DNA from 3 places in the Paenibacillus sp. FSL P4-0127 genome. Region 3 is predicted to be linked to each of the others. Evidence: riboswitches for the same ligand, from Rfam matches in the RefSeq annotation. Region 3 holds a riboswitch; each other region holds the start of a gene.

Region 1 (7,747 bases), on a different contig from region 3:
CAGAATCTTTTCTACCTCTGGAAACAGGGCGATTTGGTCAAGCACTTCTTTTGTACTTGTCACCGCCATGGCGTTTACGATAAAGTAGCTTTTGTAATCTTTAACCTCTCCGGACTTTTGCTCCTGCCTCAAATAGTTTTCCAAGCTGAATTGGGTGCGGGAAGCCGTTTCGCGCAGGGCGCTAATGACGGAGGTCCGGGCCGACAGCTTGGCGGCCGAAGGCGTCGCTTTTTGGGTTGCGGCTTTTTGCAGGGCCAGCTTGGAAACGGAGGCCGTATCGGTCTGTTCTTTTAATTTGACAAGATAAGTTACGTAATCGTCCTGCTTGAACTGCGTCGTGAGCTTGTCATCGATCTTGGCTTCGGCAATTTGCGGCGAGCTGGATTTTAAACTGGTGCTGGCCGCAGCGCCGGCGTTTTCGGCATAGGTCGCAGGAACAAAAGTAAGCACAAGGAGGATCGACATACCGAGTGAGAAATTTTTACGGAATCTTTTGAATCGGATCAACTTCTTCACTCCCTCTTCTAGGTTAATGGTTCCTTCGGAACATCCTCTTGTGGCAGCCCGGAGAATTGCCGGCTGTCAGTTAAAACCGGAGACGACCTGAGAGACTTGCGAAAAAAAGACGGACATTTATCGTAATTCCAAGCATCACCTCCTTTCATGGGAGAAAAGTTAACACTAGTTGCCGTTGAGTTGAGAAAGCGAGCCGCTTCGGGCAGCGGGGAGCTAACGCTTGGCGGTCGGGCCCGGTTTATACGGCAAGCCGATTAGGACATAACCAAAACGTGAAGCGGAAAACAGTGAGGTATCGGCGATAAATTCAAGCCTTCGTTGAACTACCGATGGGGTTGAGGTTGGCTGATCTATAAATTCGATAGGAAAAGTAGGTTATTTTCAATAAAAAATAAAAATAGGTAAATACTGGCTTGTTTTGAAAATAGTATATCTATGAAAATGAAAATGCACAAGTAGAATTTTATGAAAATATACATATACTCATAGAAAAATAGGAATATTTTACTATATTATTTGGCATCTAGCTGAATTTGTATGTTAGCTATATTGACATATGGTGCTTTTCGTTTTACATTAATTACAAAATGATATCGCGCGAATGAGGGTCATGGGAGAGTCCGCTTTGGAGGCGGCACCGAAGGAGCAAATAGCCGGCCATGCGGGGCGGCTTTGAATCTCTCAGGTACAAGGACCATGGCCTGACGCGACTCTGGAGAGAGCGAAAGCCACCCAAGGGGTACGTGGTTCCGGCCAACGGAAGCATCAAACTCTCAGGTAACGGGGACAGAGAAAAGGCTGCAAGCCTTTTTTCTGTCCTTTTTGGCGCTTGGAGGGCATCGGGTATTTTTCCTACATAGGCATCGAATCTTGAATTCAGCCTGGCCCAAGCCTTCGCTTCGGTGCTGAAAACCGACCTTTTTGAACACGCACTAATAGGGAAAGCTGAAAGTAAGATTTTTGCGAAATGGTGAAAACAAAGATATTGGGGAACGGGGAAGATGACCATGCGGTTTAAAAATGTATTTTCGATTATTGGTCCGGCGATGATTGGACCGTCCAGTTCCCATACCGCGGGGGCGGTACGGATCGGGCGTTTTGCGCGGCAGCTGTTGGGAGAGGCGCCCGCCGAAGCGCATATCTGCTTCTACGGATCGTTTGCGGAAACGTATCAGGGGCATGGCACGGATCTGGCCGTTGCCGGCGGGATATTGGATTATCGCACGGATGACGAGCGCATCCGGGAGTCGCTGCAAATCGCGGAAGAAACGGGGATAAAGCTTGACTTTACGACCGGCGTTCAGCCGGGGGTCCATCCCAATACGGTAAAAATCGCACTGGCCGGCGAAAACCGCAAGGTCGAGGTGACGGGCGCGTCGATCGGCGGCGGGAACATTGCGATCCAGGGCATCAACGGGTTTGAGGTCAAGTGTTCGGGCGAGCTGCCGACGCTTGTGATCGAGCATGCCGACCGCCAGGGCATGTTGGCCGGCATCACGGCGCTGTTCAGCCGGGCGGACGTGAACATCGGCTATATCATAACCGACCGGAAGGGCAGGACCGAAGAAGCCTTGACCGTCGTCGAGGCGGATGGGGCGATTCCGGGCGCGCTCATCGAAGCGGTCGAAAAGCTTCCGCACGTGAGCCGGACGGCTTACATCGATTTAACGTAAAGCGTTTGACATCAAAGTGAAGGGGTAGATAAACATGCGTTTTCGGAATTTGCGGGAGCTCGTCGCTTTGTGCGATAAGGAGGCCCTGACGATTTCGCAGGTGATGCTGCAGGATCAGGCGGCGGAAAGCGGCCAGAGCGAAGCGGAAATCATGGCGGCGATGGCCGAGTATTATCAAATTATGAAGGAAGCGGTACGCCGAGGATTGACGGAGGAAATTACCTCGACGAGCGGGCTGACGGGCGGCGATGCCAAAAGGGTGAACGAATACCGCGGCAGCGGGGAGCCCGCCGCGGGGGACATCGCCTGTCAGGCCATGGCTTACGCTTTGGCGGTCTCCGAGGTCAACGCCTCGATGGGGCGGATCGTGGCCACTCCGACGGCCGGCTCCTGCGGTATCATCCCGGGGGTGTTCGTCAGCGCGCAGGAACGTTTTGGCTGGGAGGATGAGCATCTGGTGCGAGGTTTGTTCTGCGCCGGGGCGATCGGGTACGTCATCGCCAACAACTCGTTTATCTCCGGCGCGGAAGGCGGATGCCAAGCGGAAATCGGCTCGGCGATCGGCATGGCGGCGGGCGCGATGGTCGAGCTGCGCGGGGGAACGCCGGAGCAGGCGGTGCACGCCGTCGGTCTGGCGCTGAAAAATACGCTGGGCCTGATCTGCGATCCGGTCGGCGGTCTGGTTGAAATCCCCTGCATCGTCCGCAACGGCTTCGGGGCGGTCAATGCGCTGGCGGCCGCGGATATGGCGCTTGCCGGCGTGCGCAGCGCGATTCCGTCCGACGAAGTCATCGACGTCATGCTGGAGGTCGGCTCCGCGATGCCCAGCCGGCATCGGGAAACGGCCCAGGGCGGCCTGGCCCAAACGCCGACCGGCCGCAAAATCATGAAAGAGCTGCGAAACCGGAAAAAATAAGCAAGCAGAGTCCCGCCCTTTGTACGATAGGGCCGGGACTTTTTTGGTTGAGATGTTCGTTACGGGAAGACTAGCCTTTGAGGCGCTTTCGCAGCTAAACGTATGACAAAAACCAGGCGCCGCCAGGGGCCTGGTTTTTGTCAAGTTGAATAACGTTATTCAGTCTCTTTATTGTCCGGCAGCGTGATGTTCACCGGCAGAGTCGGCGCTAACAGCCGGCTACAGCCAACAATTGATCTTCAAGCCTTCAAAATAGCGGCACATTAAGAATATTCCCTATCTCTCGCAAAAAAGTAGTAACACGATAAAATCACCAAATATTAATCAATAAAAAGCGAAAACGAGTAATAAAAAAATCGCGCAACACGGAACGGGAAAATTTTTTAAAGGTTTTTTGCAAAAAATACCTTGCCATTCGTCTGTGGAAGGAGTAAAGTAAAAATCGACCAATTGACTATATTCTTATTTTGGTCAATCAGTCATTTTCGCGAAAGGAGGCGCTATGGGGATTGGCTCAAATCAACCGTCGGGAAATGGTGATTGAAGCCGCCGTGAAATGTTTTTCGCTGTTCGGCTATAAGGCGACGACGATGGATCAAGTGGCCAAAATCGCCAATGTAGCCAAGGGGACTATATATACATTTTTCTCCAACAAAGAAGAGCTGTTCGATGAAATTCTCCGTTCCATCATTGCGGAGATGAAGCGGCTCACGGCGCAAAAGGTGGATGAGAATAAGCCTTTTTTCGAGAATCTCTTTCAAAGCATGGATGCCTTGCTGGAGTTCAGAAGCGAGCATGAGCTGCTGGCCAAATTGTTTCAGGAGGTGCGTAATTTCGGCACCCAGCAGGCGCGGGAAGGTTTGGAAAAAATCGAAAGCGCCATTCTGGATTATTTGGAGCGGCAAATTACGCTGGCTGGACAGCGCGGTGAAATTCATGCTTTTGATCCGAAAGTGATCTCTTTCGTCATGCTGAAGCTGTACATAGCGTTAACGTTGGATTGGAACAAAAACCACGAGCCGCTGGAGAAGGAGCGAATCAAGGAATCCATGCGGATTTTTCTGGCGGGAGGCCTGTCGGCCGAGCGGCCGCGCATGAACCATTAACAGTTCAAACTTAAGTGAGATGATATTTGGAGGAGTAGAGGAAGATGGAAAAGCTAAGAGCACTGATACCCAGGTTGTTGATTTATGTTGCGATCGTTCTGCTCATTGCGGGCGGAATCTGGATCCTGAACTCGAACCAGATTACCTCAGGCAGCGAAAAAGAGAATCGCCCGACGGCGTTTATCGAGGCTGATCAATCGAGCGCGAGCTTTAAAGTCGGGGGACGGATCGTCGAGCTGTTGGCGGAGGAAGGCGATGAGGTGAAAAAGGGGGATATCCTGGCCCAGATCGAAAGCGATGAGGTCAAAGCCAAGGTATCCCAGGCCCAGGCGGCGGTGGCCGTGACCGAAGGCCAGATCGGGCAAGCGGCAGCTTCCGTAAATGCGGCGAAATCGAAAAAAGCGGAGGGTGAAAGTGCCGTTTTCCTGACGGCGGAAACGATCGACAAACAGATCGCGCAGGCGCAGGCGGTGGTTCAGGCGGCCCAGGCCAAGGTTAATGGGCTCAAAGCGGGAGCGCGCCCGCAGGAGCTGAAGCAGGCGAAAGTCCAAATGGAAGCGGCCAAAAAAGCTTACGACATCGCCAAGGACAATTTGCAGCGGACCACAGGCTTGTTTGCCGAAGGGATAGTCAGCCAAGCCGATTTTGACAAAGTGAACTTGTCCTATACGCAGGCAGAAGCGTCTTACAACGCCGCGGTCGAGCAATACAACATGGCGAAAGAAGGCGCCCGGCAGGAGGAGATCGATGCTGCCGAAGCCCAGCTTGAGCAGGCGAAAGCGGCTTTGGCGCTGGCCGAGGCCAACAAGGCGCAAATTGAAATCAAGCGCCAGGATGTGGACGCGGCCGTGGCGATGATCGAGCAGGCCGAGGCGGCCCGGCGGACGGCCGAGTCCGGCAAGAAGCAAGCCGCCGCAGCGCTGAAGGAGGCCCAAACCTATCTGGGCTACACCAAGCTGATCGCTCCCGTAGACGGGGTAATCGTGTCCCAATCGGCGGAGCTCGGCGAAATCGTAGGTTCCGGGTTCCCCGTATTTACGATTCAGCAGACCGAAGCGGTCAAGACGGCGAAATTTTATTTGCCCGAAACCGAGATGGCCGGCCTGAAAAAAGGCGATATCGTAAACGTGAAACTCGTTGCCGACGGCAGCATGCAGAAGGCCAAGGTCGTTACGATAGCGCAGGCGGCGACGTTCGCTTCGCAAAAAGCGACGCAGAATACCGGGGACCTGGACATCCGCTCCTTCGGCATTAAAGTTCAGTTCATCGATTTGCCGGACACCGCCGCGACCGGGATGACCGTGGAATGGTACGGCAAGGACGGCGGAACCTCCGGGGGGCAGGCGGGAACTGAGGAATCGCCGGGCAAAGCGGACAAAGCGGACAAAGCGGACAAAGCGGGTGAAGCCCAGTGAACGATAGGCTTACGATAGGCTCTATGCTGGCGGAAGAGTGGAAAAATATTTTCAAGGACCGGGTGATCTTCGTCATCCTGCTGATCGGGCCGATTTTTTATACGTTTTTTTTCGCCTCCCTTTACAGTCATCGGGCGGTTTTGGAAATTCCCACGCTCATTTACGATGAAGATCAGAGCCAGTTAAGCCAACAAATCATCCAGGCGCTGGATGCGCATCAGTCGATCAAAGTCGTCGGGGAAGTCCATTCGAGCCGGGAACTACGGCAAGCGATCGATAACGGCGAAGCCAGAGCCGGGGTGATCATCCCGGCCGATCTGGAAGCCAAGCTGAAGCGGGGAACGCCGACGCCGATCGTCGCCGCGGTGGACGGCACCAACCTGATGATCACGAACGCCGTCGTCAAGGGCGCCAACGAAGTGGTCACGACGTACAGCTACGGAACGACGACCAAAAGGCTGCAGCAGCAAGGAATGAAGGATGAACAGGTGAGCGCGACCTTATCGATCATCCCGTTTACCTCGCGTACACTTTATAACCCGACCTATGATTACGTGGATTTCCTCGTCACCGGGATGGCTGGAACGACGCTGCAGCAGGTCATGTTTATGGCCGTCGGGATGGCGGTCGCCCGGGAAAAGGAAGAGCGGACCTGGAGCCGCTTCGCCGTGTGGAAGAGAAGCCCGTGGAAAATCATGTTCGTCAAAATGTTTCCGTATTGGCTTATCGGTATTTTGAACGTCTTCGTCGTCATGGCGATTCTCACCTCCGTGTATGAGCTGTCGTTCCGCGGGTCGGCGTGGTCGATTTTGCTGATCGCCGTAGTCTTCTCTTTTGCCGTGGCGTCCGTCGGTTATTTGCTCAGCCTGATTGCTCCCAACAAAATCACGGCGTTGCAAATTTCCATGCTGGTCGCGCTTCCTTCTTTTTCGCTGTCGGGACATTCCTGGCCGATGGAGGCGATGCCCAAATTTCTGCAGGTGATCGCCCACGGCCTGCCGCTGACCTATTTTCTCGAGGCGGTGCGCGCGGTGATGCTGAAGGGGCTGACGACCGCCCAAGTTTTGAAGGATTGCATAGCGACCGGTTTGATCGGTTTGATCACATTGCTGGCATCGCTGCTTTATTCCCGATTTGTATCGTTCAGACATACTGCGGATCACGATGCGGACCAGGTGCTGGCGCCGCCGGCTCCGGCGTTCGCGGAATCCTCGCAGCCCCCGGTAATGGCGGCCCAAACGACGACAACGCCAATGTAGGATGTACGATGCACTAATTTTTCCAAAAGGAATATGTATGGAGCAGTCGAGATGGGAGGAAATCGATACAAATACGGCCGGCCATGACGGCAAGGATTTCCTCGACGTCAGCACGCGATCACCGAAATGCAGGTCGAGCAACTGCTTGTCGAACATCGCTCGTGGTGCCGGGAGTGACCGTGGCCGCTAACCTAACAGTACAATTCTAGTCTAGTTCTAAAAGTTCCGCTATTTTGCGCGTTTCAACCGGTATCGCCAAATTAGCGGAACTTTTTGTGTCTATTTTGGGGGAGAGGCGATTTGGGAGTTGGGCGAAACGTTTGGTAAAGCGAGAGTGACGAGCTTCTACGATCAGACAGAAGTGGTGTTTCATTGTTATAGGCCATCAGCCCGACCTAAATCAACTGCCAAACGAATTAAAGTATTCTTTTCTTGGGGTGGGAGGCAGATCAACACTTACTGTCCCGGGCGCTTTGCACGATTATCCCCTTTGATCAGGTAGCAGAGAAACAGGCAAGCTCGGGAGAAGAAATTATTTGGTGGAGAAGCAGATAGGTTTGAGATAATTTAGACGGGCTTAGGAAAAGGAACCAGGTTTAGGGGAGGTGAAACAGACCGGATGGGAGATCAAGACAGGGGTTAAGGACAAGACGCGCGGGAAACGAAAAGACCGTGATTTTGCTGTAGCCTGAACCCTTCCATCTGGAGCAACGCTCGCACTCTTCATGCTAACCCACATCAATCAAATTGATCCGCATTAAGCTAACCCTTCCGTTCCAGCGTCCCGATCAGGCCTCAGCCGCAAGGGGCTGGTTCGGTTGGCGCGCGATCAGCTTACGGTAAGGGATCGCCGGAATCGCCA
Region 2 (7,747 bases), 4.0 Mb from region 3:
TCCGCGCCCAGCTTGCCCGGCGCTTCCAGCAGGCCCAGCGACAGCGGGTTGCAGCTGACGATCAAGAGGCCTCCGCGCGCATGAATCAGCTCGCCGATGGCGCGGATATCTTCGAGGGAACCGAAGAAATTCGGGTTTTGCACCAGCACGGCGGCGGTGTCTTCCGTGATGGCCGTCTCCAGCGCCTTACGGTCGGTAACGCCCGCATCCCAGCCGACCTCCGCGATTTCCAGATTCAGGCCGCGCGCGTAAGTCGCCAGCACCTCGCGGGCTTCGGGGTGAACGGTCCGGGCCACGACCAGCCGCTTGCGCCGGGTGGCGGCCGCGGCCAGCGAGCCGGCTTCAGCAAGTGCCGTCGCTCCGTCGTACATGCTGGCGTTGGCCACCTTGAGGCCGGTCAGCTCGCAGATGTAGGACTGGAACTCAAAGATCGCCTGCAGTTCGCCCTGGCTGATCTCCGGCTGGTACGGCGTATATGCGGTGTAAAATTCGGAGCGGGAAACGACATGTTGGATGACGGAAGGAATATGATGATCGTAAATGCCCGCGCCGAGGAAGCTGGCGTAACGGTCGGTGTCGGCATTGCGCGCGGCGAGCGCGGACATGTGCCGGGTTAAGGCGTATTCGTCGAGCCGCGGGGAAACCGGCAGCGCGCCTTTAAAACGGATCTCCTCGGGTATATCCTGAAACAGCGCTTCGAGCGAAGGGACGCCGATCGCTTCCAGCATTTCGGACCGGTCCTGTTCGGTCAGCGGCAAATAACGGTGTTTTATCATAAGTTTCTCGTACTCCTTTCACGGCTTGGCGGATGCGTTTCGGCGATAAAACGGCAGGGGGACGACTTTGGCTTTCAGCCGTTTGCCGCGGATTTCAACCTCGAGCACGGTGCCGGCCGCCGCGTGGGCGCCGGCGATCAGCGCCAGGCCGAGGTTTTTTTTGAGCGTCGGCGATTGCGTGCCCGTAGTTACTTCGCCGATGGGGTCCTCGGTGCCCGGCGCAAACACCGGATAATGCGCGCGCGGAATGCCCCGGTCGATCATCTCCAGACCGGCCAGCCGCCGCGGTACGCCTTCTTCATGCTGCCTGAGCAGCGCCTCCCGCCCAATAAACGGGCCGGAGTCCCACTTCACGAACCGGCCGAGGCCGGCTTCCAGCGGCGAAATGCTCGGCGACAGCTCCTGCCCGTAGAGGGGAAGGCCGGCTTCAAAGCGCAGCGTATCCCGGGCGCCGAGCCCCGCCGGCACGAGTCCGCGAGGCTCGGCGGCCCGCATCAGCGCGTCCCAAAGGACCGGGGCGTCTTCCGCGGCAACGTAAAGCTCGTACCCGTCCTCGCCGGTATAGCCGGTGCGCGAGAGCAGCGTTTTAATGCCGCAGACTCGGGCCGCGGGTTTAAACGTGAAGGGGCGTAAAACGCTGGGATCATACCCTTCGCACAGGGGAGAGAGGATGGAGGCGGCCAGCGGTCCCTGCAGCGCCAGCAGCGCCGTGGCCGCGGAAACGTTGCGCAGACTGACGCCTTCGGCGGGCAGATGCCGGCACAGCCATTCCCAATCCTTGGCGATGTTCGCGGCGTTGACGACAAGCATGTATTTGCCTTCGTCCCGTTTATACACCAGCAGATCATCGACGACGCCCCCGTCCGGATAACAGAGCAGGGTGTATTGGGCTTTTCCCGGCCCCAGCAGGCTCACGTCGTTCGTCGTCATCCGCTGCAAAAAACTTTCCGCTCCGGGACCCTCGGCGTAAAACTCGCCCATATGCGATACGTCGAACAAGCCGGCCCGCTCGCGCACGGCCTCGTGCTCCTTCTGAATGCCGCTGAACTGCACCGGCAGCTCCCAGCCGCCGAAATCGATGCAGCGCACGCCTTCATACCGGGAGTAACAAGAGTATAGCGGCGTTCGTTGCAATAGGGGTTCTACGGGTTCGGACATTTCATCACCTCGTTTGGCCGCGGTGGGCCGTATTTTACCTGCACACATCATGAAAAAATAAAAAGACAGGCCAAGAAATTCCGACCGGCAAACGAATCGGATATTCCCGGGCTCTGTCCTTTGTACCTGAGAGTTACCCTGCGGCAAAACACCGGTCATCTTGCGCTCCGGCATTTTTGAAAAAGCAGGTTTCCCCTTGGGTGATCCGCCTTCTGTCGATAAAGACGAATTCTCTCCAGAGACGCGTCCGGCAGAGGTCCTTTTGCCTGAGAGATTCACCGCTTCCGCAACGGCTTGCTCCTTCGGCGTTACAATTGCCTGGAATTGTAATCTCTCCCTCTGCCTTCAACCGCTGATTACATCTACATTAATACTCAAAACCGCGAAATATGTCAATAAACTTATCATGAAAATATAAAAAATATTTTATTTTTGTATTATGCAACGCTTTCATTTTTTGAATCTATAAATTATGTTAGTAATATTGACACTACAGCTAGGTTTGGAATAATCTGAACGAGAAAGATCCGGAAGAGGAGGAATACGCATGTCTGCCAATATTAGGGAAAATCTGTGGTATAGCGATGAACATGAATGGGTGCTGGATTTGGGGGACGGAACGGTAAAAATCGGCATTTCCGACGTGGCTCAGCATCGCTTGGGCGATATTGTATTTGTGGAGCTGCCGGACCTTGGAACGGAAGTGGAAGCGCAGGACGGCATCGGCACGATCGAATCGGTCAAAACGGTGGCGGATTTGTTTACGCCGGTCAGCGGAACGGTGCTGGAGATCAACGCGGAGCTGGAAGCGGCGCCCGAGCTGGTGAACGAGGAACCTTACGACGGGGGATGGATGGTGCGGATTCAGCTTCGGGAAGACCCCGCCGCCGCTTTTTCCAAGTTGATGGATGCCAAAGCTTATGCGGAGTTTCTTGAAAGATAAAGGGCCTGTTACAGCGTAAAATAATCTCGCGGCAGCGAGGAGGGCGCGGCTTGCTTGCCGCATGGTGTCTTAGCGCTTCGCTGGCCGCGAGTTTGTTTAATGCGTCATTTACGTTTGTTTGCGCGGAAGCAGGAGGGAGCGGTACAACGCTTCGAACATAAATTCGAAGGCCTCCAGACGGGATACGGCATCAAACGCGGTGGAGCCCCAGGCGTAGATGCCGTGGCCCCGCAGCAACAAGCCGGGAACCCGGGTGTCGAGCGCGGCGGGAATCCGCCTTTCCATTTCGGCGATGTCGGCGTAATTCGGTACGACCGGGATGCGTACAGCGGCGTCCTCCTCCCAGATGCCCAGCGCTTTGATCAGCTCGTTGCCCTGCAATTGAACGAATCCTTCGTCGCCGAAATATTCGCTGAGCACATTGTTAAACACGGTGTGCACGTGGAGAATCGCGCCGCAGCCGGTCATCCGGTAGATCTTCGCGTGGACCGGCGCATCTTCGCCGGGCGTCAGCTTCGTAGCTTCGCTTGGCGTTCCGGCGGCGTCCACAAACAGGAACTCCTCGGCCGGAAGGTTCGTCCGGCCTTTCATGCCCGATGTTACCGCAAAATGATAATTGCCCGGCGCGAAGCTTCCGACCCGGACGGACAAGCTGCCGCTCATGGCCGGAAGCCAGCCGCGGGCGGCAAGCTGCTCCTTGACGCCGCGCAGTTTGCTGAGCGCAGCTTGCTTTTCCTCCAACGGAATGTCCGAAAAATTCATCCAGGCCGTCCTCCTTCGTGCTTCATTCAGAATCTTGGCTTACAGAAGCGACTTTCGAACCGCCTCGCCCATTTCCAAAGACCGCTCGGCGGCGCGGTGCACCGCGGCTTTCACGTTCGGCCGGAACCCGCCCGCTTCGAGCACCTCCAGCGCCGCCTGGGTCGAGCCGTTCGGCGAGGTGATGTCGGCCCGGAGCTTGGCCGGATTTTCGCCGGTTTCCGCCATCATCAAGGCGGCCCCAAGCACCGTTTGCACCGTCAGCCCGCGCGCTTGCTCGGGGGTTAGCCCGCCTTCCACGCCCGCTTCGATCATCGCTTCCATCATGTAATAAATATATGCGGGGCCGCTCCCGGAAACACCGGTCAGGATTTCCATCCGTTCCTCCGGAATCACGCTCACCATGCCGACCGCTTGAAACATGGACAAGACCTGCGCTTTTTGCTCCTCCGACATTTCGGCGGAGAAGGAGATCCCGGTGGCGCCGCAGCCGATGGAGCAGGACGTGTTCGGCATCGTCCGGGCGACCGGGATGTTGCCGCCGAGCAGCGCCTGGATCGTCGCAATCGACAGACCGGCGATCAGGGAAACGATCATTTGCCCTTCGCGCAGCATCGGGCCGAGTTCGCTAAGCGCCTCCCCGGCATCCTTCGGCTTCATCGCCAGGACGATGATCGAAGCTTCCCGGAGATGCTGCCGTTTGGCGGCTTCCTCGTTTGCGGCCGAGACGCGGTAAGTCTGCGACAAATAGGCCAGCCGTTCCTGGCTCGAGCGGTTCAGCATGGCGATTTGCTCCGCGGCGGCGACGCCTTTATGGATCAGTCCGCGCACGATCGCTTCGGCCATCGAACCGGCGCCGTAAAAGCAAATCGAGGCGGAGGCAAGGGATATGTTCGGGTTCATGGGAATTACCTCCTGATGTAGAGAATGGATATTGGCTAACAGGGATTTTTTTCAGGCTTATTGCAGGTTTACTCCCGGATTTGCCCGTTCCCCGTAATGATATATTTGCTGGATGTCAGCGCAGGCAAGCCCATCGGTCCTCTGGCATGCAGTTTTTGCGTGCTGATGCCGATTTCGGCGCCATAGCCGAATTCAAAGCCGTCCGTAAACCGGGTGGACGCATTGTGGTACACGGCGGCCGCGTCGATTTCCCGCTGAAAAAGCTCCGCGGTTTGCCGGTCTTCCGTAACGATGCATTCCGAGTGTTTGGTCCCGAAACGGCGGATATGATCCAGCGCCTCCTCCAAGTTGCGAACGACCTTCACATTCAAAATATAGTCGTTGTACTCGGTCGCATAGTCTTCTTCGGTAGCCGGATTCGCCCAGGCCACGAGGCGTCTCGTGGCTGCGCAGCCCCTTAATTCGACGCCCGCCTCCTTGAAGCGGTCCGCCAATTCGGACAGATGCCGGGCGGCGAAGTCTTCATGGACGAGCAGCGTTTCCATCGAATTGCATACCGATGGGCGCTGTACTTTGGCGTTGAGCGCAATGGAAGCGGCCATTTCCGGGTCCGCGGCGGCGTCCAGGTACGTATGACAGATGCCCGCGCCCGTCTCGATCACCGGTACGGTAGCGTTTTGCACGACCGTTTGGATCAGCGAGCTGCCGCCGCGCGGAATGATGACATCCAGCAGCCCGTTCAGCTTCAGCATCTCGTCGACGGCCGAACGGTTCGGGTCCTCGATGAGTTGCACGGCGTCGACCGGGCTGGCGGTGGCGCTTAACGCCTCGTGGATGATCTCGACGATTTTGCGGTTGGAGGCGAGGGCGGAGGAGCCGCCGCGCAGCACGACCGCGTTGCCGGTCTTAAGGCACAGTCCCATCGCGTCGACCGTCACGTTGGGGCGGGCTTCATAAATGATCCCGATGACGCCGAGCGGCACGCGCTTCTTCACGATATGCAGGCCGTTCGGGCGGTCGATCGTCTCCAGCACGTCTCCGACCGGATCGGGCAAAGCGACGATCTGCCGCAGCCCTTCGGCGATGTCTTTAATGCGTTTCTCGTTTAAAGCAAGCCGGTCCAGCATCGACGAAGAAGTGCCGTTCTCCCGGCCGCGCCGCAAATCTTCCTCGTTGGCCGCGATAATCGCGGCGCTGCCGTCCACAAGCGCTTTGGCGGCGGCCAGCAGGGCTTCGTTTTTTTGCTCCGTCGTCAGGCGGTTCAGCGCGGATACGGCGCCGGCGGCCCGCTCGGCTTTTTGTCTGACTTCACTCATGGTTTTAGGCCTCCTTATGATTCTTTGATTTATGATTTTAACGAAATCCATTCGTCCCGGTGAATAACTTCCAGACGGTGGACGATTTCCAGCTTCTTGATGACCTCCCCGCTGGGAAGCCCGAGAATTTCCTGCAGCTGCTCGGCGTCGTAATTGACGATCCCGCGTCCCAGCACTTCCCCGCCGGGATTGACGACTTCCACGACATCTCCCGTATGAAAGTGGCCGGTTGCGCACTTTACGCCCACCGGGAGCAGGCTGCGACCGCCGTGAATGAGCGCTTCTTCGGCGCCGGCATCGACCGTCAGCGTGCCGAACGGGGTGGAGAAGAAGCCGAGCCATTGTTTTTTGCGCGGCAGGGCGGACCCGTGCGCTTCAAAGTAGGTGCCGCGGCCGTCGCCCCGCAGCGCCGCCAGCAGATCGCCGGGCTCCCCTACCTTGCCGACGAAGACGGGAACGCCGCCGATCGAAGCGATTTTGGCCGCGTCGATTTTGGAGCGCATGCCGCCCGTGCCGACCGCGGAGCCCGCCCCGCCGGCGATCGCGTACAGGTCGCCCGTGATTTCGGCGACGCGGGCGATGCGCGTGGCGTTTGGATCAAGGCGCGGGTCCTTGGTGTAAAGCCCGTCCATATCCGTCAAAATGAGCAGATGCTCGGCTTTGATCAAATTGGCGACCAAGGCCGACAGCGTGTCGTTGTCACCGAATTTCAACTCGTCCAGCGACACGGTGTCGTTTTCGTTGATGATCGGCAGGACGCCCTGCCGCAGCAGCTCTTCGATCGCCATGCTCGCATTGCCCGTCCGCTTGCGGTTCTGAAAATCGGAGCGGGTAAGCAGCACCTGGGCCGCGGATACGCGATGTTCGGCGAGCGCTTCGCGGTACGCCTGCATGAGCAGCGCCTGGCCTACCGCGGCGGCCGCCTGTTTCTCATGCAGCAGCTTCGGCCGCTCGGGGTAGCCGATTTCGCGGAAGCCGGCGGCCACGGCGCCGGAGGTGACGAGCAGGGGCTGGTACCCGGCCCGGATGAGACCGGCCAGCTCGGCGGCGAAATAACGGACGGCGTCCCGGTTTAACCCTCCTTCCGACGAAGTCAGCGAACTGCTTCCGATTTTGACGACGATGCGACGCAGCATGGTGACCACTCCTCCAAAACTTGAATAATAACGTGTGTGTGCGGGTAACGGATGGTTGCGCGAGCCGCAGGATGTAACGGACATGAGAGCCGCTAATCAAGCAAAAACGGTCTTTTCCGCATTTTCCCGCAAAATAAAAAAACTTCCGCCTTTGCACGCAAAGGACGAAAGTGTGACTTCCGCGGTACCACCTTTATTGATGAGGTTTCTCATCCGACTCGGATTGCCCGGTAACAGGGGCGCTGTCCGGCTTTGGGGCCGGCCGCTCGGGGGTAGGATTCGGAAAGGGCAAGCATGTAAATTCTCTCAGCCGATGGAATTTACTCTCTGGAGCGCCGCGGTCTTTCGTACTGGTCCCGTCTATGCGTTTGTATGGATGTCCGATATGAATACGATTACTGTTAGGATACCACCGTACTTTCTTTTTTGCAAAGAAAAAAGCTAAATGGGGCTCAAACTAAAATTGGGCGCTTGATAACGAGTTAACGAAGGGCGAACACCGTTGGCTGGGAGCTTGTGTTCAAGCTTGTGTTACTGACGAGCTGCCGAACGACGAACACCATCGGCTGGGCCAGCAAGATAGCGGCATTTTATGTACTTATTGTCCGGAGCCAGGCATCTTCATCCCCATTAACGACATTTTTTGTTCTTACTTTCCTATGAGTGGCCCCAGAACGCGGACATTTCCTTGCTGCCGGGGAAAATAGCGGCATAAAGTATCTCTATTTCGCTCAAAATGGGGGGATCGCCGAAATA
Region 3 (7,747 bases):
GTTCAAGGAGATCGAGGTTGGATTTCCCGCAGCGTCCGAAACGGAGTTTACCTTCCTGCGCACATTGATCGAGCAGAATTTGATCCCGGACGACGTTACGATCCAAGTGTTGACCCAGTCGAGAGAGCACATCATCCGCAAAACGTTCGAATCGCTGAAAGGCGCGAAAAAAGCCGTAGTCCATTTGTACAACTCGACCTCCGTGGCGCAGCGGGAACAGGTATTCCGCAAATCCAAACAAGAAATTATCGACATCGCTTTAAGCGGCGCCAAGCTGCTCAAGCAGTGCGCGGAGGAAACGGAGGGGAATTTTCAGTTCCAGTATTCGCCGGAAAGCTTTACGGGTACAGAGATTGATTTTGCCCTGGACATCTGCAACAGCGTGCTGGGTGTATGGCGGCCGACTGCGGAGAACCCGGTCATCATCAACCTGCCGGCAACGGTGTCCATGTCGATGCCTCACGTTTACGCCAGCCAGATCGAGTATATGAGCAATCACCTGAACTTCCGGGAGCATGTGATTTTGTCGGTGCATCCTCATAACGACAGGGGAACGGGGGTAGCGGACGCGGAGCTGGGGATGCTGGCCGGCGCCCAGCGCGTCGAAGGCACTTTGTTCGGCAACGGGGAAAGAACGGGAAACGTAGACATTGTGACGCTGGCTCTCAACATGTATTCCCACGGGGTGGACCCGAGGCTGAATTTTGAGAACATCCCTGCCATCGCCTCCGTTTATGAACGGCTGACCAAAATGAAAGTCAGCGAAAGACATCCTTACGGAGGCGAGCTGGTATTCACCGCTTTCTCCGGCTCGCATCAGGATGCGATTGCCAAAGGCATGAAATGGCGCGAGGAACAAGAACCCCGGCATTGGTCGGTCCCTTATCTGCTGATTGATCCCAAGGACATCGGCAGGGAGTACGAAGGCGATATTATCCGCATCAACAGCCAGTCCGGCAAAGGCGGGATCGGATACGTGCTGCAGTTGAAGTACGGACTCGATCTTCCGGCAAAAATGCGCGAAAACTTCGGATATTTCGTTAAAAACGTATCGGATCAGCAGCAAAAAGAACTGCTGCCCGAGGAAATCTACGATATTTTCCTGAAGGAATATGTGAATATAAAAACGCCTGTCGAGTTTGTCAAATACCGTATTACGGACAATGAAGATTTTCAAACCATCGTCACGATCCGGACCGGCCATGAAGTCAAGGAAATCGAAGGTACCGGAAACGGTAGACTCGACGCGATCAGCAATGCGCTGCAAGCCTATCTTGGGTTGGCATACAGCGATCTGGTCTATACGGAGCACGCTCTGGAAACCGGCTCTAAATCGCAAGCTGTCTCTTATATCGGCATCACGGCATCCGACGGCAGCGTATATTGGGGGTGCGGCGTTGACGTTGATATTATGACCTCCTCCGTGAAAGCCCTGTTTAGCGCCGTGAACCGGTTTAGCCGCAATACCGCAAAGTAGAATAAACCGATTCTAGCCGTGCGGATGATCATCCGTACGGCTAAAGATGTTTCAGGAGGAAGTAACGATGTTATTCTCATCGTAAAAAAATGAACTCTATCGGGGGGGTATTTCGTATAACATCTCGTATACCCATTGCTGTACAAGTCAATATTATCTACGTACGGCTTTGCCGGTTGATAAAAAACTTACCTTACAAAGGGGAGATGGAGTTATGTGGTTAGAGTATGCGTGGGCACTACTCATTCTTATCGGTTTGGAAGGATTGTTGTCGGCCGATAATGCGCTCGTGCTTGCGGTCATTGCGAAGCATCTGCCGGACGCACAGAAGAAACGAGCGATCAACTATGGGATCATGATGGCTTTTGTGTTTCGTTTTTTCGCGTTATTTGCGATTTCCTTTATCGCCAATGTTTGGCAGGTACAGGCGATTGGCGCAGCTTATCTCCTGTACTTGGGGTTAAAGCACATCATCCAAGCGCGGTTCGGCAAGAAGAATGAGAACGTTCACGAGGACACTAAGCAAGAGTCGGCAGGGAAAGGTTTTTGGCCTACAGTAGGAAAAATTGCCCTGGCAGACCTTGCCTTTGCGATCGATTCCATCCTGGCTGCGGTGGCGCTTGCGCTAGGGCTGCCAGACTCGCCGCTTGGCGATTTCGGGGGGATGGACGCCGGTCAATTTATTGTCGTATTGCTCGGCGGAATTGCGGGCTTAGTCTTAATCAAGTTTGCAGCTACTTGGTTTGTAAAACTGCTAGCTCAGCGGCCGGCGCTTGAGACGACGGCTTATGCGATCGTTGCCTGGGTTGGCGTAAAGCTTGCCGTTATTACGCTTGCCCATGAGGATATTGGGGTTTTGGATCCTCATTTCCCCCATAGCACGGTCTGGACGATTATTTTTTACGCTGTCTTGGTGGCGATTGCCCTAATTGGGTGGTTTGCACCCAGCAACAAACCGTCTAAGGCAGGTAATGCCTAACGGAACATTCGCCGATTTTCAATTAGAGAGAAACGCCAATTCGATAAATTCGGGGGCGTTTTTTTTGTTGAATAATTCACAATTAATACCGTGGGCTTACTAGCCAAACTAATATTTTATACCAAAATTTCAATATGAAGGGAATATGTGTAACCTGGAACCCCAGGTAATATAAGGAATTTACCTTTCGGTGTTGCGCGGCTTTCAGCGTCAATTCAGCCAGTTGTCACAAGGTGTTCGGAGTTTTTAGCGATCATAAATTCAGGGATTTGGTAAATGATGTGGGGTTTAGCCTGCTATTCATATATGTTAGCATGGGTTAGCGCATTCACTTGGACTAGCCCTGCAGGCAAGGCAATAATTCGGATATATCCATTGGGTGTTCTGAAGAATCCGCCAGAATACAACAAGGGGATGCAGCAATACAGAAGGGGAGTGAATACAGATGTTCAAGAAGCTAGTTAGTACAACCGCTTCATTATTGGCCGGATCGATGCTGTTCGGAACATTGACGTTCGCGGCCACCGGTTCTGAAATCGCAAGTCGGGCTGACAATTATTTAGGGGATTTCAAATACAGATTTGGCTCTGAACCGTGGAATAGCGGGTATAAGTATTCCGACTGTTCTTCCTTCACAAAGCTGGTATTTAAGCGTGAAGGCGTGTATCTTCCGCGTACAAGCCGAGAACAGGCCAAAACGGGACGTTATGTAGCCAAGCGTAATCTGGTAAAAGGCGATCTGGTATTTTTTGATACAAACAACGACGGTAAGATCAACCATGTCGGTATCTATATGGGGAATGGCCGCTTCATTCACAGCTCTCCTATTAACAAGGTTGGATTCAGTAAGCTGAACTCCGGTTATTGGGAAGACCATTACGTTACTGCTCGCCGAGTAAGATAAGAAAAGGCCGGCTTTTGCGTAACCAATACAGTTACGAAAGGAACTGCCGCAGCAGTTCCTTTCGTATTTGCCGAAGCGGCCCTTAAGCTGGGCGCATCATTTGTAACGGTATTTTTTCGGAGAAATCTCACATCGGACCTTGTTCTGTCGTTCATTATTTCAGCAATGTCTTTAAAAGCTTTATTTCTTCTTTATACAAATCGACTGTCTTCCCCTCCGTCACTTTCCAATCACTGCTCAAAAGTGCAAGGATTTCTTTGAGCTTTTCAATGGCTTTGTCATACTTCCCTTGAATTTTGTAGATATAGGAAATTGCTTCCAATGAATCTGTATATTTGGGATTGGGCTGCAGTTCGTAACCTTTGGAATAATACTTAACGGCTTCATCGTATCTGCATAGCTTCGCCATACAGTCTCCTCTGGAGGACCATGCCTGCCAATCATGAGGATACAGTTCGGTCATCTGCTCCCAGAGAACGAATGCCTGAGAAAGGTTGCCTTCTTCTTTGTATATCAGGCCCCCATATAATTGATATAAATAACCTGGATGGGTTTCGTTTAATTTTTCCAGAATTCCCCTGGCTTCAGCGCATCTGCCATCTGCAAGCAAGTAGTTCATAAGCCATACATAAGCCGGCCAGTAATCCGGATGATTTGTCACAAAATCTATATAATACTCTATGAGTTTACGATGGTTGGAGAGGTTCCAGTCAAAAATAACTCCATTCTCCGCATCCCGTAAAGCGTTGTGATTTCTTTTGTTATCTGGAGCTAATATTAAAACATCCTTGGCGTAACGAGAAGCCAATTCACGATGCTCCTGTAAACGATGAATGTGCAGCTCGGCCAGCAATGTGAGGCATCGGGGCTTTTTTGCGTCATCATTAAGTTTTTCCTTAAGAAATTGTTCAGCATAGGTGAAATCATCTTTTGATATAAAATGTTCATGTCCAATCATGTTTTCAATCCGTTCAAAGTGGATATCATCGGTTAATGCAAACAGTTCATCGATGGTAACCCCTAAAATCGCAGATAACCTGGGAAGCAATTGGATATCGGGCATGGTTACATTGTTTTCCCACTTGGATACGGCTTGGGACGACATATTCAGTTTTGCCGCAAGTTCTTCCTGAGTCATTCCTTTTTGTAAACGGAGTGCTTTGATTTTTTTGCCTATTTCAATATTCATTGAGAACCTCCCGTTTTTACTATTTCGACTAGTCAATTGCATTGTAACTGTTTGTTAAATATGCCCTCAATGACCGCCCGGTTAAATGAATGAACCTATCCGTTACGTTTACCGTTACAGACAGCCCGAGGAAACACTGCCGTAATCAAACCTGGGCGAATGGGAATTATCTCGTTGACAAATTTTTTCACTGCGAGTAATATTGAAAAATATTTAAATGGGTTGTTACAATAAAAAAATTAAATAGTTGGCAAGCTATGACGGCTATGGATCGTACTATAGCAGGAGCAGCTTCTGGAGAGACCGCGGGACTCCGCGGCGCCGAAGGGTTCACAATCTCAGGCAAAAGGACAGAAGAGTACTGAATATCTATTTGTTATTTCGAAAATAATTAATAACAAGTCTATTTAGTTATTCTTATGACCAGGAGATTGGAGCGCATCCAGTCTCTTTTTTTATTGGGTTTAATCCATTGTTCAACTTTTCACGTTAAGGAGGAGTTTGGTTTGGCACAACAAGAATTAAAGAGGGATTTAGAAAATCGGCATGTTCAACTGATTGCCATTGGCGGCACCATTGGTACGGGATTGTTTCTCGGATCGGGCAAAGCCATTCAACTGGCGGGTCCGTCCATTATCTTTGCTTATTTCATCGTGGGGATCGCCATATTTTTTGTGATGAGGGCGCTGGGAGAACTCCTGTTGTCCAAAGCCGGATATCAATCTTTTACGGACATTGCCGAAGACTATCTTGGACCGCGGGCCGCGTTTGTAACCGGATGGACCTATTGGTTTTGCTGGATTATGACGGCTATGGCCGATGTGATCGCGGTTGGGGTGTATGTACAATATTGGTTTGATATCCCGCAATGGGTGCCTGAAATTATCTGCTTAGTTGTTTTATTAGGACTTAATCTGTTAACCGTAAAAAATTTTGGCGAATTGGAGTTTTGGTTTGCCCTAATTAAGGTAGTGACGATTCTCGCTTTAATTGCCATTGGGGTCGTCTTGCTGGTGATTGGATTTAAAACGGATGCGGGAATGGTTACGGTCAAAAATATTTGGGGACATGGCGGCATATTTCCAAACGGAGTTCCCGGGTTCTTGCTTTCCTTCCAAATGGTTGTGTTTGCCTTTGTTGGTGTGGAGTTGGTGGGGGTATCGGCCGCGGAAACATCCAACCCGGAAAAAAATATCCCTTCGGCGATTAATAAAATTCCGCTTAGAATTTTATTTTTCTACGTCGGCGCCATTATTGCCCTATTGTGCATCAATCCCTGGACGGAGCTAAGCCCGTCAGAAAGCCCTTTTGTTAAAACGTTTAGTTTAGTCGGGATTCCGATTGCCGCGGGAATTATTAACTTTGTCGTATTAACTTCAGCCGCTTCCGCTTGTAATAGCGGGATGTTTTCAACAAGCCGAATTTTATATAATTTAAGCAAGAATAACCAGGCTTCATCCCATTTTGCCAAGCTGAATAAAAACCATGTGCCCAGAAACGGGTTGTTGATCTCCACGCTTGTCTTGTCCGGGGGAGCTCTATTGAGCAAGCTTATTCCGGAGCAAGCGTTTGGCGTCGTCACCACCATTAGCGCCATTTGTTTTATTTGGGTCTGGGGTGTGGTTCTTGTTTGTCACATCAAGTATAAAAAGACACAGCCAGAGCTGCAGGCAAAATCGAAATTTAAAGCTCCGTTTACCCCCTTTGTTAATTATGCAGTTCTCACGTTGTTTGCTATAATTCTTATAATTATGCTGGTTGCCAAAGAGACACGCATGGCCTTATTATTGACGCCGCTGTGGTTTATTCTGCTGTTTGCTTTGTATTATTCGAATAGAAGAAAAGCGGGTAAATCATCATAAACAGTGTCATCATAAGAATTATTAATCATTGGGGAGAACAACATGAAGACGATCACGGTGCAAAGTCTTGCGAATATGTTTCATATGGAAGTGCTTGCCGGGGCGGGCCGTATGGACCGTGTGATTACCCGTCCGCGGGCGCACAGACCCGGGCTGGAGTTTGTGGGGTATTTTGATTTTTTTCCGATGGAACGGGTGCAAGTGCTTGGCCGTAAGGAAGTTAACTATCTATTGACATTATCCATTGAGGAACGCAAACTGCATATCGGCAACATCGTCAAATATCATCCGCCCTGCTTCATTGTGACGTCAGGACAGCAGGAGATCCCGTATCTGACCCTGTTCTGCGATCAGGAGGGGATTCCGCTGCTAAGGACGGAGGAGACGACAACGGAGTTTATCGCCAAGCTGGACAGCTATCTGGTCAAAGCGCTTGCCCCGGAGATATCGATCCATGGGGTATGCGTGAATGTATCGGGGATTGGCGTCCTGCTCCGCGGCAAATCCGGGATCGGCAAAAGCGAAACCGCCCACACGCTCATCAGAAGGGGCCACCGGTTCGTTGCGGACGATATTGTGGTGCTGAAGAAGTTAGGGCCAACGACTTTGCTCGGAACGCATAATGAAACCACACGCGAATTCCTCGCGCTGCGCAGCATCGGCCTGATTAATGTCGTACGCCAATACGGGCGCAGGGCTTTTCAGGACGAGACACGCATTGTACTCGACATTGAATTAGCGCCATGGAGGGAAGACTCTCTGAATAACGAGCTGGAACTGGAACCTCAATTCACGGAATATCTTGGCGTCAAGATCCCGCATATCGAGGTCCAGCTCCAGCCGGGACGGGATGTGGCCGGTCTGATCGAGGCGGCGGCCAACAATTGGTATCTCAAGCAGCTCGGCTATAGTGCCGCCGAAGAGTTCATGCAGCGGATCGAAAACAAAATGCAGTAGGCGCGGTTGGATTACAATCACTCATACATGATACCGCCCTTTGGGCACTACCAATGGAGAGCCGGAAATGGGATCTTGTATCACCGTGCAATCGAGCCCGTAAATGTCTTTCACCAATGTGGTTGTAATCACCTGAGACGGCTCGCCCTCCGCCACAAGCTTTCCTTGCTGAAGCGCAAAAATATGGTCCGCGTAACGTGCGGATAAGTTGATATCGTGAAGAACCATGACAATCGTAGTTCCGTGTTTTCGGTTAAGGTCCGTGAGCAGGTCAAGAATTTCGACTTGATAGGTGATATCCAAAAAGGTTGTCGGTTCATCGAGAAATAAAATGTCGGTTTGTTGCGCCAGAGCCATGGCAATCCAGACGCGCTGCCGT

The links. Region 3 has a riboswitch for glycine ahead of NYE74_RS04165 (amino acid permease). Riboswitches for the same ligand answer to the same signal wherever they lie in the genome.
Region 1: another riboswitch for glycine. It lies ahead of sdaAB (L-serine ammonia-lyase, iron-sulfur-dependent subunit beta); the one in region 3 lies ahead of NYE74_RS04165 (amino acid permease).
Region 2: another riboswitch for glycine. It lies ahead of gcvT (glycine cleavage system aminomethyltransferase GcvT); the one in region 3 lies ahead of NYE74_RS04165 (amino acid permease).

What each region holds. Positions count from the first base shown of each region.
Region 1 covers NZ_JBBOWY010000002.1:912,194-919,940, forward strand. Annotated here, with positions in the region: gene NYE74_RS30440 (S8 family serine peptidase) at 1-507, opposite strand, end outside; glycine riboswitch at 1,118-1,223, shown strand; gene sdaAB (L-serine ammonia-lyase, iron-sulfur-dependent subunit beta) at 1,524-2,189, shown strand; gene sdaAA (L-serine ammonia-lyase, iron-sulfur-dependent, subunit alpha) at 2,224-3,105, shown strand; gene NYE74_RS30455 (TetR/AcrR family transcriptional regulator) at 3,615-4,211, shown strand; gene NYE74_RS30460 (HlyD family secretion protein) at 4,256-5,626, shown strand; gene NYE74_RS30465 (ABC transporter permease) at 5,623-6,885, shown strand; gene NYE74_RS30470 (transposase) at 7,674-7,747, opposite strand, start outside.
Region 2 covers NZ_JBBOWY010000001.1:4,933,606-4,941,352, reverse strand. Annotated here, with positions in the region: gene gcvPA (aminomethyl-transferring glycine dehydrogenase subunit GcvPA) at 1-776, opposite strand, end outside; gene gcvT (glycine cleavage system aminomethyltransferase GcvT) at 795-1,934, opposite strand; glycine riboswitch at 2,046-2,175, opposite strand; glycine riboswitch at 2,179-2,283, opposite strand; gene gcvH (glycine cleavage system protein GcvH) at 2,482-2,877, shown strand; gene mtnB (methylthioribulose 1-phosphate dehydratase) at 2,986-3,639, opposite strand; gene proC (pyrroline-5-carboxylate reductase) at 3,679-4,539, opposite strand; gene NYE74_RS22230 (glutamate-5-semialdehyde dehydrogenase) at 4,608-5,855, opposite strand; gene proB (glutamate 5-kinase) at 5,885-6,991, opposite strand.
Region 3 covers NZ_JBBOWY010000001.1:943,885-951,631, forward strand. Annotated here, with positions in the region: gene leuA (2-isopropylmalate synthase) at 1-1,477, shown strand, start outside; gene NYE74_RS04150 (TerC family protein) at 1,692-2,456, shown strand; gene NYE74_RS04155 (C40 family peptidase) at 2,902-3,360, shown strand; gene NYE74_RS04160 (helix-turn-helix domain-containing protein) at 3,515-4,549, opposite strand; glycine riboswitch at 4,834-4,913, shown strand; gene NYE74_RS04165 (amino acid permease) at 5,056-6,411, shown strand; gene hprK (HPr(Ser) kinase/phosphatase) at 6,454-7,368, shown strand; gene NYE74_RS04175 (ABC transporter ATP-binding protein) at 7,390-7,747, opposite strand, start outside.